DNA from 3 places in the Mycobacterium sp. IS-1556 genome. Region 1 is predicted to be linked to each of the others. Evidence: predicted binding sites of a transcription regulator. Region 1 holds the regulator's gene; each other region holds the start of a gene.
What was found. Region 1 encodes LexA, which represses DNA repair genes until DNA is damaged. Its sites were predicted from a motif close to CGAACANNTGTTCG; they were not measured.

Region 2: the regulator LexA is predicted to act here: its motif matches at 1,364-1,377, upstream of AU187_RS19700 (HNH endonuclease signature motif containing protein).
Region 3: the regulator LexA is predicted to act here: its motif matches at 3,066-3,079, upstream of AU187_RS22505 (HNH endonuclease signature motif containing protein).

What each region holds. Positions count from the first base shown of each region.
Region 1 is NZ_LQIM01000012.1:324,558-328,576, forward strand. Features, by position in the region: gene AU187_RS10935 (PhzF family phenazine biosynthesis protein) at 1-351, shown strand, start outside; gene nrdR (transcriptional regulator NrdR) at 371-841, opposite strand; gene AU187_RS10945 (LysM peptidoglycan-binding domain-containing protein) at 1,001-1,453, opposite strand; gene lexA (transcriptional repressor LexA) at 1,673-2,365, shown strand; gene AU187_RS10955 (LGFP repeat-containing protein) at 2,362-4,019, opposite strand, start outside.
Region 2 is NZ_LQIM01000038.1:284,666-288,684, forward strand. Features, by position in the region: gene AU187_RS19690 (SDR family oxidoreductase) at 1-765, opposite strand, end outside; gene AU187_RS19695 (nuclear transport factor 2 family protein) at 770-1,252, opposite strand; gene AU187_RS19700 (HNH endonuclease signature motif containing protein) at 1,382-2,818, shown strand; gene AU187_RS19705 (acyl-CoA dehydrogenase family protein) at 2,857-3,858, opposite strand; gene AU187_RS19710 (acyl-CoA dehydrogenase family protein) at 3,855-4,019, opposite strand, start outside.
Region 3 is NZ_LQIM01000040.1:160,953-164,971, forward strand. Features, by position in the region: gene AU187_RS22480 (LytR C-terminal domain-containing protein) at 1-155, opposite strand, end outside; gene napA (nucleoid-associated protein NapA) at 196-504, opposite strand; gene AU187_RS22490 (peptide deformylase) at 628-1,221, shown strand; gene AU187_RS22495 (N-acetylglutamate synthase, CG3035 family) at 1,221-2,111, shown strand; gene AU187_RS22500 (exodeoxyribonuclease III) at 2,115-2,930, shown strand; gene AU187_RS22505 (HNH endonuclease signature motif containing protein) at 3,276-4,019, shown strand, end outside.

The sequences.
Region 1 (4,019 bases):
GTCAGGGCGCGAGCGGAGTGGGCGCCGGAATTCGCCGTCCACGACGTCGCCTCCGTCGACGACCTCCTCGCTGCCGACCCGGCCGATTACCCGGACGACGTCAACCACTACCTGTGGACGTGGGTCGACCGGGAACAGGGGATGGTGCGGGCGCGGATGTTCGCCACCGACCTCGGCGTGCCCGAGGACGAGGCCACCGGCTCCGCCGCCGTCCGGATCACCGACTATCTGAGCCGCGACCTCACGATCGTGCAAGGGAAGGGTTCGCACATCCACACCGAGTGGAGCCCCGATGGCTGGGTGCGCGTCGCGGGCCGCGTCGTCAGCGACGGCGTCAAGCAGATCGATTGAGTTTCGCCCCTGCGGCTGCTCAGCTGGCGGTCGGCTGCGGTGAATCGCGATGCGCGCGCAGCGCCTCGATTTCGCGCTCGAAGTCTTCCGCCGAGGTGAACCCCCGGTACACCGAGGCGAAGCGCAGGTACGCCACTTCGTCGAGGTCACGCAGCGGGCCCAGGATGGCCAGGCCCACGTCGTGGCTCGGCACCTCGGGCGAACCGGCGGCGCGCACAGTGTCCTCGACCTGCTGCGCCAGCAGGTTCAGCGCATCGTCGTCGACCTGGCGGCCCTGGCACGCTCGACGTACGCCCTTGACCACCTTCTCGCGGCTGAACGGCTCGGTGACACCGCTGCGTTTGACGACCGCCAACACCGCGGTCTCCACCGTGGTGAACCGTCTTCCGCATTCGGGGCAGGAGCGCCGCCGCCGGATCGCCTGACCTTCGTCGGTTTCACGCGAGTCGACCACTCGTGAATCGGGGTGACGGCAGAACGGACAATGCATCACCGCTCCTTCGCCGCGCCAACAAACGACCAACTCGAACCTCTCCGAGCGTACCTGCGGCACGCTCCTGAAACCCGTGACCGGGGTGATCGGCACGTAGGCCGACGATCTGTCGGTGAACACGATTGCGCGCCAGGCGTTCCACGAGCCGGCCGGCGATCAGCCGACCGGGGCGATGAGCGTCTGCCCCGCATCCAGCGCAGCCGAGTCGAGCTGGTTGAGCTCGCGAATCCGGTCCGCCACCTGACCCACCGGGGCGTCGGGCGCCACCCGCTGCGCCACCTGGTGCAGGCTCTCGCCGCTCTGCACCTGGACCACTGCGAGCCGATCGGGAACGGCTTCCGCGCCGGCGCCGACCACCCCGCCGAACTGTGCCACCAGGCCGAGCCAAACCGTGATCCCGGCGGCCACCAGCGCCAGGAGCACCGTGGTGCCCGGGGTGATGGGCCGCCGGCGGTGCGAGGCGCGCGACATCAGCACGCCGGTACCGCGGTACCGGACCGATGCTCCGCGGGGCCTGCCGGGCCGCGGGCCCCGCCGGGCGTCGGTGGGCCTGATACGGGGCCTGACCACCGGCGGGCCCTGAAATTCCCTGGTGTCGAGAGTCGTCATCGTGATGCCTTCCGGTCCGCTGCTTTCGCTCCTGTGTTCGAACATACTCGCTCATGCGTTCGAGCGATAGAACATGTGATCGAACTGTTGCCAACGATAAAACAGGCCACCGACAAAAAATTTGGGTCCGCTTTCGGGGGGCTCAAGTGGGCTCAAATGGTCCGACACACCTCGAACACATGTTTGATTAATCGCGTGCCGCGGGTTACATTCGGCGTCATGGATTCCAGCAGCGGTACTTCGGACGGCGCCGGCGGGGGGCGGGCACTCGATGGCCTAACCGAACGCCAGCGCACCATTCTCGACGTGATCCGGACATCGGTCACCACACGCGGCTATCCCCCGAGCATCAGGGAGATCGGCAACGCAGTCGGGCTGACTTCGACGTCGTCGGTGGCGCATCAACTGCGCACCCTGGAACGGAAGGGTTACCTGCGGCGTGACCCCAACCGACCGCGCGCCGTCGACGTGCGTGCTGCCGACGAGGCAGTGACCGCCATCGTCGCCACCGAGGTCGCGGGCTCCGACGCGCTACCGGAGCCGACGTTCGTGCCTGTGCTCGGACGGATTGCCGCCGGCGGGCCGATCCTCGCCGAAGAGGCTGTCGAGGACGTCTTTCCGCTGCCGCGCGAGCTGGTGGGTGAGGGCTCGCTCTTCCTACTCAAAGTCGTCGGCGACTCGATGGTCGACGCGGCGATCTGCGACGGCGATTGGGTGGTCGTGCGTCAGCAGAACGTCGCAGACAACGGCGACATCGTGGCCGCGATGATCGACGGCGAGGCCACCGTGAAGACGTTCAAGCGCACCCGCGGCCAAGTGTGGCTGATGCCGCACAACCCGGCCTTCGATCCGATCCCGGGTAACGACGCCGCGGTTCTCGGCAAGGTCGTCACCGTCATCCGGAAGATCTAGTCGGCTTTGACGAACCCGTTCGTGCGCGCGAATTCCTCGCTGGAGAACCAAATCTCGGCGCGCACCTCGTCGTAGTCGGCGGTGCCCGGCAGCCAGTACCGGCCGGACTGGGTGTCGGCCTTGATCGGGTATCCCTGCGGCGCCTCATCGGAACCGCCGACCGGTAGGCGGAATGCGGGACTCGGCACTTCCGGTTCGTCGACGATGATCTTGGCGTGACGGCCGGTGTCGGTCAGTGGATCCCGTTGGAAGCGTTCGGGTTCGGACTCAGGTTCGACTGGTTCGGCGAACGTATCGTGTCCGGCGGAAGGCTCGTCATCGATCGGTCCGTCGATCGGTTCGCCGGTCGTATCGCGCTCGACGACCGTCGGCGGTATCAGCGTCGGGGCTGTATCGACGTTGTCGGGATTCTCCTCCGGCTCGCCAGCGCCCTCGCCGAGACCCTCGCCAAGGCCATCGTCGACGCCCTCGGCGGCGTGGCCCGGCGCTGCCGCCTCGTCGCCGCGTTGCGGCGCCCCCCAGGGGTCGAAGGACGAGCCGGCAGACTCCCCCGATGGTGCGAGCGCCCCAAGCCCCTCGCTGGCATACCGGTCGCCGAACATCGCCGCGGAGTAGTCGCCGCCGCTGGATGCCTGCTCCCCGGCGCCCGCCGTGCTGTAGACCGGCTCGCCGTCGGCGCCGTACCGGCCGTAGTCCTCGTCGAAGCCGGGATGATCGTCGGCGCCGTGGCGGCGGTTACGCATGGCCGCGAACGCCACCAGGGCGAGGAGCACGAGCACCGGCACGATCGCCAGCAGCCACCACCAACTCCACTCGAACCAGCCGTTGTCGCCGGCGGAGTCCGAGGCCTGCGGCGCGCCCGGTGTTTCGGGGGTCTGCTGGGCGGGCACCTCGAGGCCGGCCAACCCGGCCGCCAGATTGGCCGGCTCGGTGCTGAACTCGCCGGTCGACCGGTCCCAGGAGATCACCCCGCCGCTGAACCGCTGGGTGACGACGTCGCCCTTCTCGGTCTGGTCGGCCACCGGTGCGCCGAGCTTGCCCTCGGCGCCGTCGAGCTTGTCCCAGGCTGCGCTCATCGCGCCGCGCACCAGGACCGCGCCATGATCCGGCGTCCAGAAGATCACCGGCTTGTCTTCGGCGGCGAACCTCGCCACGCGACTTGCGGTGGGCAGTCCTCCGTCGGCCTCGCTGGACACCGGGAACCCGAGCTCCCCCTCGGGCCCACCGAGGCTTTCGTACTTGGCGAGAACCTGACCGGTGACCACCCTCGCGCCGGTGGCCGGACTGTAGAAGATCTTGCCGCCGGCGAAGTTCTGCCCGAGGCCGTCCTCGCCGATCTGATAAGGCGGTCCTTCCGCGGCGCCGAGCGGTCCCAGCGGTCCGCCGGCAGCGCGGCGGGCCGCATTGATCTGCGCAGTCGGATCGTCCGGCACCTGCAGATCGGTCAACTGCTCGGCCAGTTCGGGCGGCACGGTGGTGAACGTCTTGTCGCGGGTGTTGTAGGTCAGCTCGCCGCCGGTGAACTTCTGGGAGATGAGATCTCCGCGGTAGGTCTCGTCGCCGGCGGGCACTCCCAACGCTCCCGTCGAGCCGCCCAACTTGTCCCACGCGGCGTTGATCGGGCCACGCACCACCCGCGCGCCGGTCTCCTGCG
Region 2 (4,019 bases), on a different contig from region 1:
GTTGCCGACATATTCGGGTTGCGTCAGCAGATAGAAATCGCCTGCGGCCGCCTGCTCGAACACCGTCCGCGCCGCCTCGATCGGGTCCATCGCGTCGGCCTTGATGTCGAGCATCGCCGATCGCTGCGACTCGGCCGCCGCGACATCGCCGCCGTCGACACCGCCTGCCGCCTCGAAGATGTTCGACTTCACCGCGCCGGGTAACACCGCCTGCACATGGATCCGGTCGGCGTGGCCGGCCAATTGCACCTCCAGGCGCAAGCATTCGGTGAGGGCGAGCACCGCGTGCTTGCTCATGATGTACGGCGCCTGCAATGGCACCGCCGCGACGCCGCCGATCGACGAGACGTTCCACACCCACGACGGCGTATCGGCGGCGAGCATGTGCGGCAGGAACGCGCGCACGCCGTAGAAGACGCCGCTGACGTTGATCGCCACCAGGCGATCCCAGTTGACCACGGGCGTGTCCCACAGGTAGCCGAACTGTTCCACACCGGCGTTGTTGACCAACAGCCGCACCGGACCGGTCTCGGAGTACACCTGGGCTGCAAGTCTTTCCAGCGCATCCGGATCGCGCACGTCGCACACGGCGTCGATGGAGCTGGGCAGTTCGTCACGCAGTGCGGCGATCGCCTTACCATCGACGTCGACAAGCACCACCGTCATGCCAAGCGCGGCGGCATGGCGGGCCAGACCGGCCCCGATCCCGTTACCGGCGCCGGTGATGACCGCGACGCCGCCGGAGAACGTCTCGCGAGCGGTCACCGAACTAGCTGCCGGATGCTGCGGTTTCGGTGGCGAGCTCGGCCAGTGGCACCGAGTCGGTGGTGTCGAGAACCATCTCCATTTCGGTGAACTCGAGCCCGTCGGCACCGCGGCGCACCGCGACGTTGGCGATACCGCTGGACACCGCGAACGGCACGAAGTTCGCGATCTGGTTGACGAAGATATAAAAACGGACGAGAGCGGCGTCCTCTTTAACGCCGGTGCGGTGCACGTTGGTGGCGTGGTGACGCAGCGGGTACGGGCTCTGCTTGCGGTGGTCGGTGAGCCACTCCATGACGGCGTCGCGGCCGTGCAGCTCCGGCGACATAAGCTCTTCGAAGGGGCTTGCGCCCGAATCGCTGCGGGTTACGAATCGGATGTTCTCGGCTTTCGCCGCCGCCATGTCGTCGTAGTTCGCCTCGTCGTAGGCGTACCAGTAGGCCGCGATGAATTCCTGCAATTCGGACAGCGTGATGTCGTTGCTCACCATTGCAGTCAACCGTCGGAGCCGCCGGTCGACACCGGGAGTGCCCGGTGAGTGGAACGTCGCCAACTCTCATGGAACCTTTCAGAGATACGTCGCGAAGTTCTTAGAATTCGCACATACGTTCGAGTCATGAGTGCGGAAGCGGTGCAGGCCACGGTTGCCTCGCTTCGCGCCGCCTATGACGAGCTGGCCGCGTTGCCCATCGAGGCGCTCACCGAGCACGACCTGATCGGTGCGCTTGACGACCTTGAAGCCCTCGCCTGCCAGCTGCCGACTCAGAGCCATCGCATGTTGGCGCGCTTGCAAGGGGAGACCACCGCCACGGAAATGGGCGCAAAATCCTGGCGCGACGTGCTGGCGATCCGGTGGCGGATCTCGACCAGTGAGGCCGGCCGCCGGCTCGACGAAGCCGCCAAGTTGGGTCCGCGTCGCACACTGACGGGTGAACCGCTCGAGCCCGAGTTACCCTGCACCGCACTGGCCCAAGCTCACGGGTCGATCAATCGCGAGCATGTCAAGGTCGTGCGCGAGGCGATGGAGCGCATCCCGGCCGGCGTCGACGCCGGCACCCGCGCACAGATCGAAGTCGACCTGGTGCGCACCGCGATCGGCGTGGGACCGAAGGAATTGAAAGACAACGCCGAGCGCATCCTGTTCCTGCTCGACCAGGATGGTCCCGAACCCGACGAGCGTGAACGCGCGCGGCGCCGTGGCGTGTGGAAAGGACCCCAGGGGTCAGACAAGATGATCCCGTTCAGAGGCAATCTGACTCCCGAAGCCTGGGCGATATACGAGGCGATCTTCGCGAAGTGGGCGGCGCCGGGCATGTGCAACCCCGACGACGAGCAACCCTGCGTTTCAGGTACGCCATCACAGGCCCAGATCGATAACGACCACCGCAGTCTGGCGCAGCGCCAGCACGACGCGCTGGTCGCGGTCGGGCGCAGCGTGCTGGAAAGCGGTGAATTGGGGCAGCACAACGGGTTACCAGCCTCGATCATCGTCCGCACCACACTGCAGGAGTTGGAGAGCCGGGCAGGGGTCGGCGTCACCGGTGGGGGCACCGTCATCCCCATCGGCGACGTGATTCGGATGGCCGCCCACGCTAACCATTACCTGGCGGTGTTCGACAAGGCGACCGGGTCGGCGCTGGACTTGTTTCGCGCTCGGCGCGTGGCCTCGCCGGCTCAGCGGATTATGCTCATCGCCCGCGACGGCGGCTGCACGAAGCCGGGCTGCACCGTGCCTGCCTACGGTTGCCAAGCCCATCACGCGGCTCGCGACTGGGCCGACGACGGGCAAACAAACGTCGACGAACTCGGTTTGGCGTGTGGGCCCGACAACCGCATGGTCGGGCCAGGCGGCTGGCAGACACGGATCAACGAAGACAACGACGTCGAGTGGATTCCACCCCCACATCTCGACACAGGGCAAGCCCGCGTCAACGAGTACCATCGCCCCGAGCGTCTCCACCGACCGTCCGACGAAACCGACGAAATCGTCGACGGACGAACCCCGAACGACGACAACGAAAGTCGAGCGGGACCAACAACCGACGCCGCGTGACGAACGCGCCTCGCGGCTGACCGTCATTCGCCGTAACCCTAGCCAGTGACCATGCTCCACAGTCCGGCTGCGCCCGCCGCCAGGGCCGCATCGGTCACCCGCTGGTCCCAGTACCGTACTGAGCCGAACTCCGAGCGCCAGGCTAGGGCAGCCCGGGTGAATTCGTGCAGTCGGTGCTCCTGTGTGGTGCCAATGGCGCCGTGGACCTGGTGCGCGTTGCGCACCACGACTTCCGCGGCATGGCCTGCGCAAGAACGGGCCGCCGCCACCCGGAATTCGAGGCTCTCGCCCGACCAGTCGGTGGTCACGGCCGTGGTCAGCGCGGCTTCGGTCGCCGCGCGGGCGAGCGCGGCCTCGGCGGTGAGATCGGCGATCAGATGCTGCACCGCCTGAAAGCGGGCCAACGGGCGACCGAACTGGATGCGCGACGTCGCATGCTCGACGGACATCTGGACGACGCGATCGAGCGCTGCGCACACCTGAATTGAGCGCACTAGTGCAGACTTCAGCCGCAATTGCGTGACTAGTGGTGCGGGAACCGACACGCCGTCGAGGGCCGAGATGTCGGCGGTGACAGTGTCGCGTGGCTCGCCGACCGTATTGAATCCCGATGTGATGCCCAGTCTCTCGATGTCAACGTCGGCGGCACGGTGTTCGCCACCGGCGTTCCACACCACCACGACCCGCTGGGCGCCCGCCGCCCATGGCACACCGCGCGCCGTCCCATACGAGTCCAATAGGCAAACCGTACGCACCGTCCCGGTACTGGGCAGGCCGATCGCATCCAACAGCCAGCACGCCAGCAAGTCGTTTTCGGCCAACGGAACTCGCACGCCGTGACGGGCCGCGGCGCTCAGCAGTTCGGCGGCTTCGTACCATCCGGCACCACTGCCGCCGACATCCTCGGGACCCGTGAGCCGCACCAGTCCGAGTTTGTCGAGTTGTTGCCACAGCGCCGGATCGCCGCGATGTTCCGCGAAGACGGCGTCCATCATCGCGACCAGTGCCGGATCCACGCCGGCCGACGGTGTCTCGGTCATCGAAGGCCCAATCCGCGCGCGATGACACCGCGCAGCACTTCGTTTGTTCCGCCGCGCAGCGTGAAACCCGGACGCTGATCCGCCGCAGCCGAAACGAGTTCGGTAAACGCCGGATCGATATCGCCATCGTCGAACTGGCCGGCGAATTCGGCGATATCGCC
Region 3 (4,019 bases), on a different contig from region 1:
GTCGTCGTCGTTGTGGCCAGCGGCGCCTGAGCGTCGTCGTCGTCGCTGTCGGAACCCATCGCCTGAAACGCCACCAACAGGAACACCACGCCGAGAAAGAGCAGCACCATCACCATGGCGCGCAGTGGCAACCCGGACGAGTCTCGCTGGTTCATTGCGCCCACCTTATCGAGCGGGCCACGGGGCCCGGGAAACTCAGGTGACGTCGAAGCCGAGACGGCGCGCCGCCCGGGCCTTCTGCCGGCTGGCCCGCAGCCGTCGCAACCGTTTGACCAGCATCGGGTCCGCCGCGAGCGCCTCAGGCCGGTCGACCAACGCGTTCAGCACCTGGTAGTAGCGGGTCGCCGACATGGAGAACAGTTCCCTGATGGCGTCTTCCTTGGAGCCCGCGTACTTCCACCACTGCCGTTCGAACGCGAGAATGTCGTGCTCGCGCCGGGTCAGCCCGTCGGAGAGTTCGGAGTTGTCCCCGGATTGCTCAGTCCGCGCGATCGCGCCGTCCATCTGGCTTTTGGACCCTTCCGACAACTTGAATGACATCGCTGTGGTTCGGCGCTCATTCAACCACGGGTTTGGTTGATGAGCCGTCCGACATGCCCGCGAGTCGGCTCATTAAGCTTTCCGAGCATGGCAGTCGTTCCGATCCGCATCGTAGGAGATCCCGTCCTGCACACCGCCACCGAGCCGGTGCCTGTCGGGGACGACGGTTCGCTGCCCGCCGATGTCGCGGACTTGATCGCCGACCTCTACGACACGATGGACGCCGCGAACGGGGTCGGTCTGGCCGCGAATCAGATCGGGGTCGCCAAGCGGGTGTTCGTCTACGACTGCGCGGAGGTGCGGGGCCGCATCACCCGTCGCCGCGGCGTGGTCGTCAACCCGGTGCTGGAAACCTCCGAGGTGCCCGAGACCATGCCCGATCCGGACGACGACGACGAGGGTTGCCTTTCGGTGCCGGGCGAGTCGTTCCCGACGGGGCGGGCCACCTGGGCGCGGGTGACCGGCCTTGACGCCGACGGCACGCCGATCACCATCGAGGGAACCGACCTGTTCGCCCGGATGTTGCAGCACGAGACCGGCCACCTCGACGGCTTTCTGTATCTGGACCGGTTGGTCGGCAGGCACGCGCGCAGCGCCAAACGCACGGTGAAGTCGCACGGCTGGGGTGTGCCGGGCTTGTCGTGGCTGCCCGGTAAGGATCCGGATCCGTTCGGGCACTGATGCAATTACCTCCGGCCGGAGTTCGGGTGATGATCCGCTACCGGCTGCCCGCGGGTTCGGAACCGCCGCTCAACGACGTGGTCGGCCACCTTTTGGAGACCGGTCCGACGCTGAGGGTGCGCACCAAACACGGCGACACCGTGTCCGTCGACGCCGACGACGTGGTCGTCATCAAGGAACTGCCGCCGGCGACCGTGCGCACCGCCGACATCCGCAACCTCGAACACGCGGCGGCGCTGGCATGGCCGGGGATCGAACGACGATGGGTCCGCGGGTGGCTCCTGCGCGCCGCCGGCGGCCACACCCATCGCGCCAATTCCGCTGTGCCGCTAGGTTTCGAAGCGGACGCCTCGGCACTATCCGAAATCGCCGACTGGTACGGCGAGCGCGGACTGACGCCGTGGTTGTCGGTTCCGGACCGGCTATACCGGCTCGCCGATGCCCCGCCGCACCTCGAGACCGTTGTCATGGCGCGCGACATCAGCGCCGAAAACTGCTCTCCGACAGTGCTTCTCGGTGCCATACCGAATCCCGAGTGGCTAGCGCTGTATTCACGCGACGTGCCGGTCGACGTGTTGACTGCGGTCGTGGACGGCGAGGTCACGTTCGCGACGATCCCCGGTGCGGCGGTCGGCCGGGCCGCGGTGACAACTGCACCCGACGGCCGGCGCTGGGTGGGATTGTCGGCGGTGCGGGTGGCCGAGACAGCGCGCGGACGGGGCATGGCGCGGCAACTGTGTTCGGCGCTGCTGGGCTGGGGCGCCGAGCATGGCGCGGCTCGCGGCTACGTGCAGGTGCTGGCCGACAATGCGGCGGCCATTCGACTTTACGAGTCGATCGGGTTCGCGGTGCAGCACCGAAGCCGCTATATCGACGCTCGTAGCCTGTAGGCCATGCGGATCGCCACCTGGAACGTCAACTCGATCCGGGCCCGGGTCGAGCGGGTCACCGACTGGCTCGAGCGGGCCGACGTCGACGTGCTGGCGATGCAAGAGACCAAGTGCAGCGACGAGCAGTTTCCGACGATGCCGTTTCTCGCCGCCGGTTACGAGGTGACGCACTGCGGCTTCAACCAGTGGAACGGGGTGGCGATCGCGTCCCGGGTGGGAATCGACGACGTGCAGGTCGGTTTCGAGGGGCAACCGACCTGGAGCGACAAACCCGAAGTGGAAGCGGCGGCCGAAGCTCGAGCGCTCGGCGCCACGTGCAACGGCGTCCGGGTGTGGAGCCTGTATGTGCCCAACGGCCGGTACGTCGGCTCGCCGCACTACTTGTACAAGCTGCAATGGCTTGCGGCGCTGCGTGATACGGCACACAAGTGGTTGTCAGACGATCCCGCCGCGCAGATCGCGCTCGTCGGGGACTGGAACATCGCGCCGACCGACGAGGACGTGTGGAGCGTCGACTTCTACCGCGGCAGTACCCATGTCACCGAGCCGGAACGCGAGGCGTTCGACGCGGTGGTCGAGGCCGGGTTCACCGATGTGGTGCGGCCGTTCGCGCCGGGCCCAGCGGTCTACACGTACTGGGACTACACCCAGTTACGGTTCCCGAAGAACCGCGGGATGCGCATCGACTTCGTCCTCGGCTCGCCCGCGCTCGCGGCGCGCGTCACGCATGCCGAGATCGTCCGGGACGAACGCAAGAGCGGAAAGGACCGCATCGGCGCGCCCAGTGATCACGCCCCGGTGCTGATCGAGTTCTCCTGACGGAGATTTGTCAGACCGGTTCACCGCACTAACTCGCCCGCTGGTAGCGCGCCGCGGTGGCCTTGGTGATTGCTCTGCGCTCGGTCAACGTCGACCCCACCCACTGGGCGTATGCGCGCAATTTCAATGACGCAACGAATACCCATTCGCGCACATTTCAGATGAGTCAACGCGCTCGCCGAGCATGCCCCACCGGCGCCCGACGTCGAATACGTCGGCAACGGCCGACGCCGCGGCCCACGCCCCGAAAAAAGCAAACCGTCACCGATGTCCTGACACAGAACTGTCACCGATGTCCTGAGACATCACAGAAATTTGTCAGACCGGCCTGACATAATCGAACACATGTTCGATACAATCGGTCCGGACGCAGCAATCGCCGCGATAGAGGCGAGCCTGCGCCAGGAGTCGACGCTGATGGCGCACCGGATGGCCGCCATCGCCGCCCTGCTGGCTTCCCGCACGGCCGAGGCCGAAGGCATCGACCCTGATCCCGGCTGGTCGATGGTGACCGGATTCGCTCGGACGTCGGCTGAGATAGCAGCCGCGATGAACATGGCTCCGTCGGTCGCGAGTCGACTGGTGTCGCACGCGGAGTCTCTCGTCACCCGCCTACCGAAACTCGCGAGGCTGCTCGAACAGGGCGCCGTCGACTGGACAACCACACAGCTGATCATCACGCGTACCGAGTTGGTCTGCGACTCACTGATCGGCCGGATCGACGAGGCAATGGCGGAACGGCTCGCGCGGTGGCAGACGTGGTCGCGCCGGCGCGTTAAGGACGTGGTGGACAGGTTGGTGTGCGAGATCGACCCAGAGGCCGCCAAGGAACGGCGCGCATCGTCTGAGCGCGACCGTTACATCAGCGTTTCGCCTCAAATCGACGGGACGGCTCAGCTGCGCGGACGCATCAGCGCGAGGGCCGGGGCGGCCTTCGACCGACGGCTCTCACAGCTCGCTATGTCGGTGTGCGCGAACGACTCCCGCACCGTCGCTCAGCGGCGCGCCGATGCGCTGGACGCACTCACCGAGGGGCGCGGTCTGCCATGCGACTGCGGCCGGTCGGATTGCCCCGCCCGCCCGGAGGAA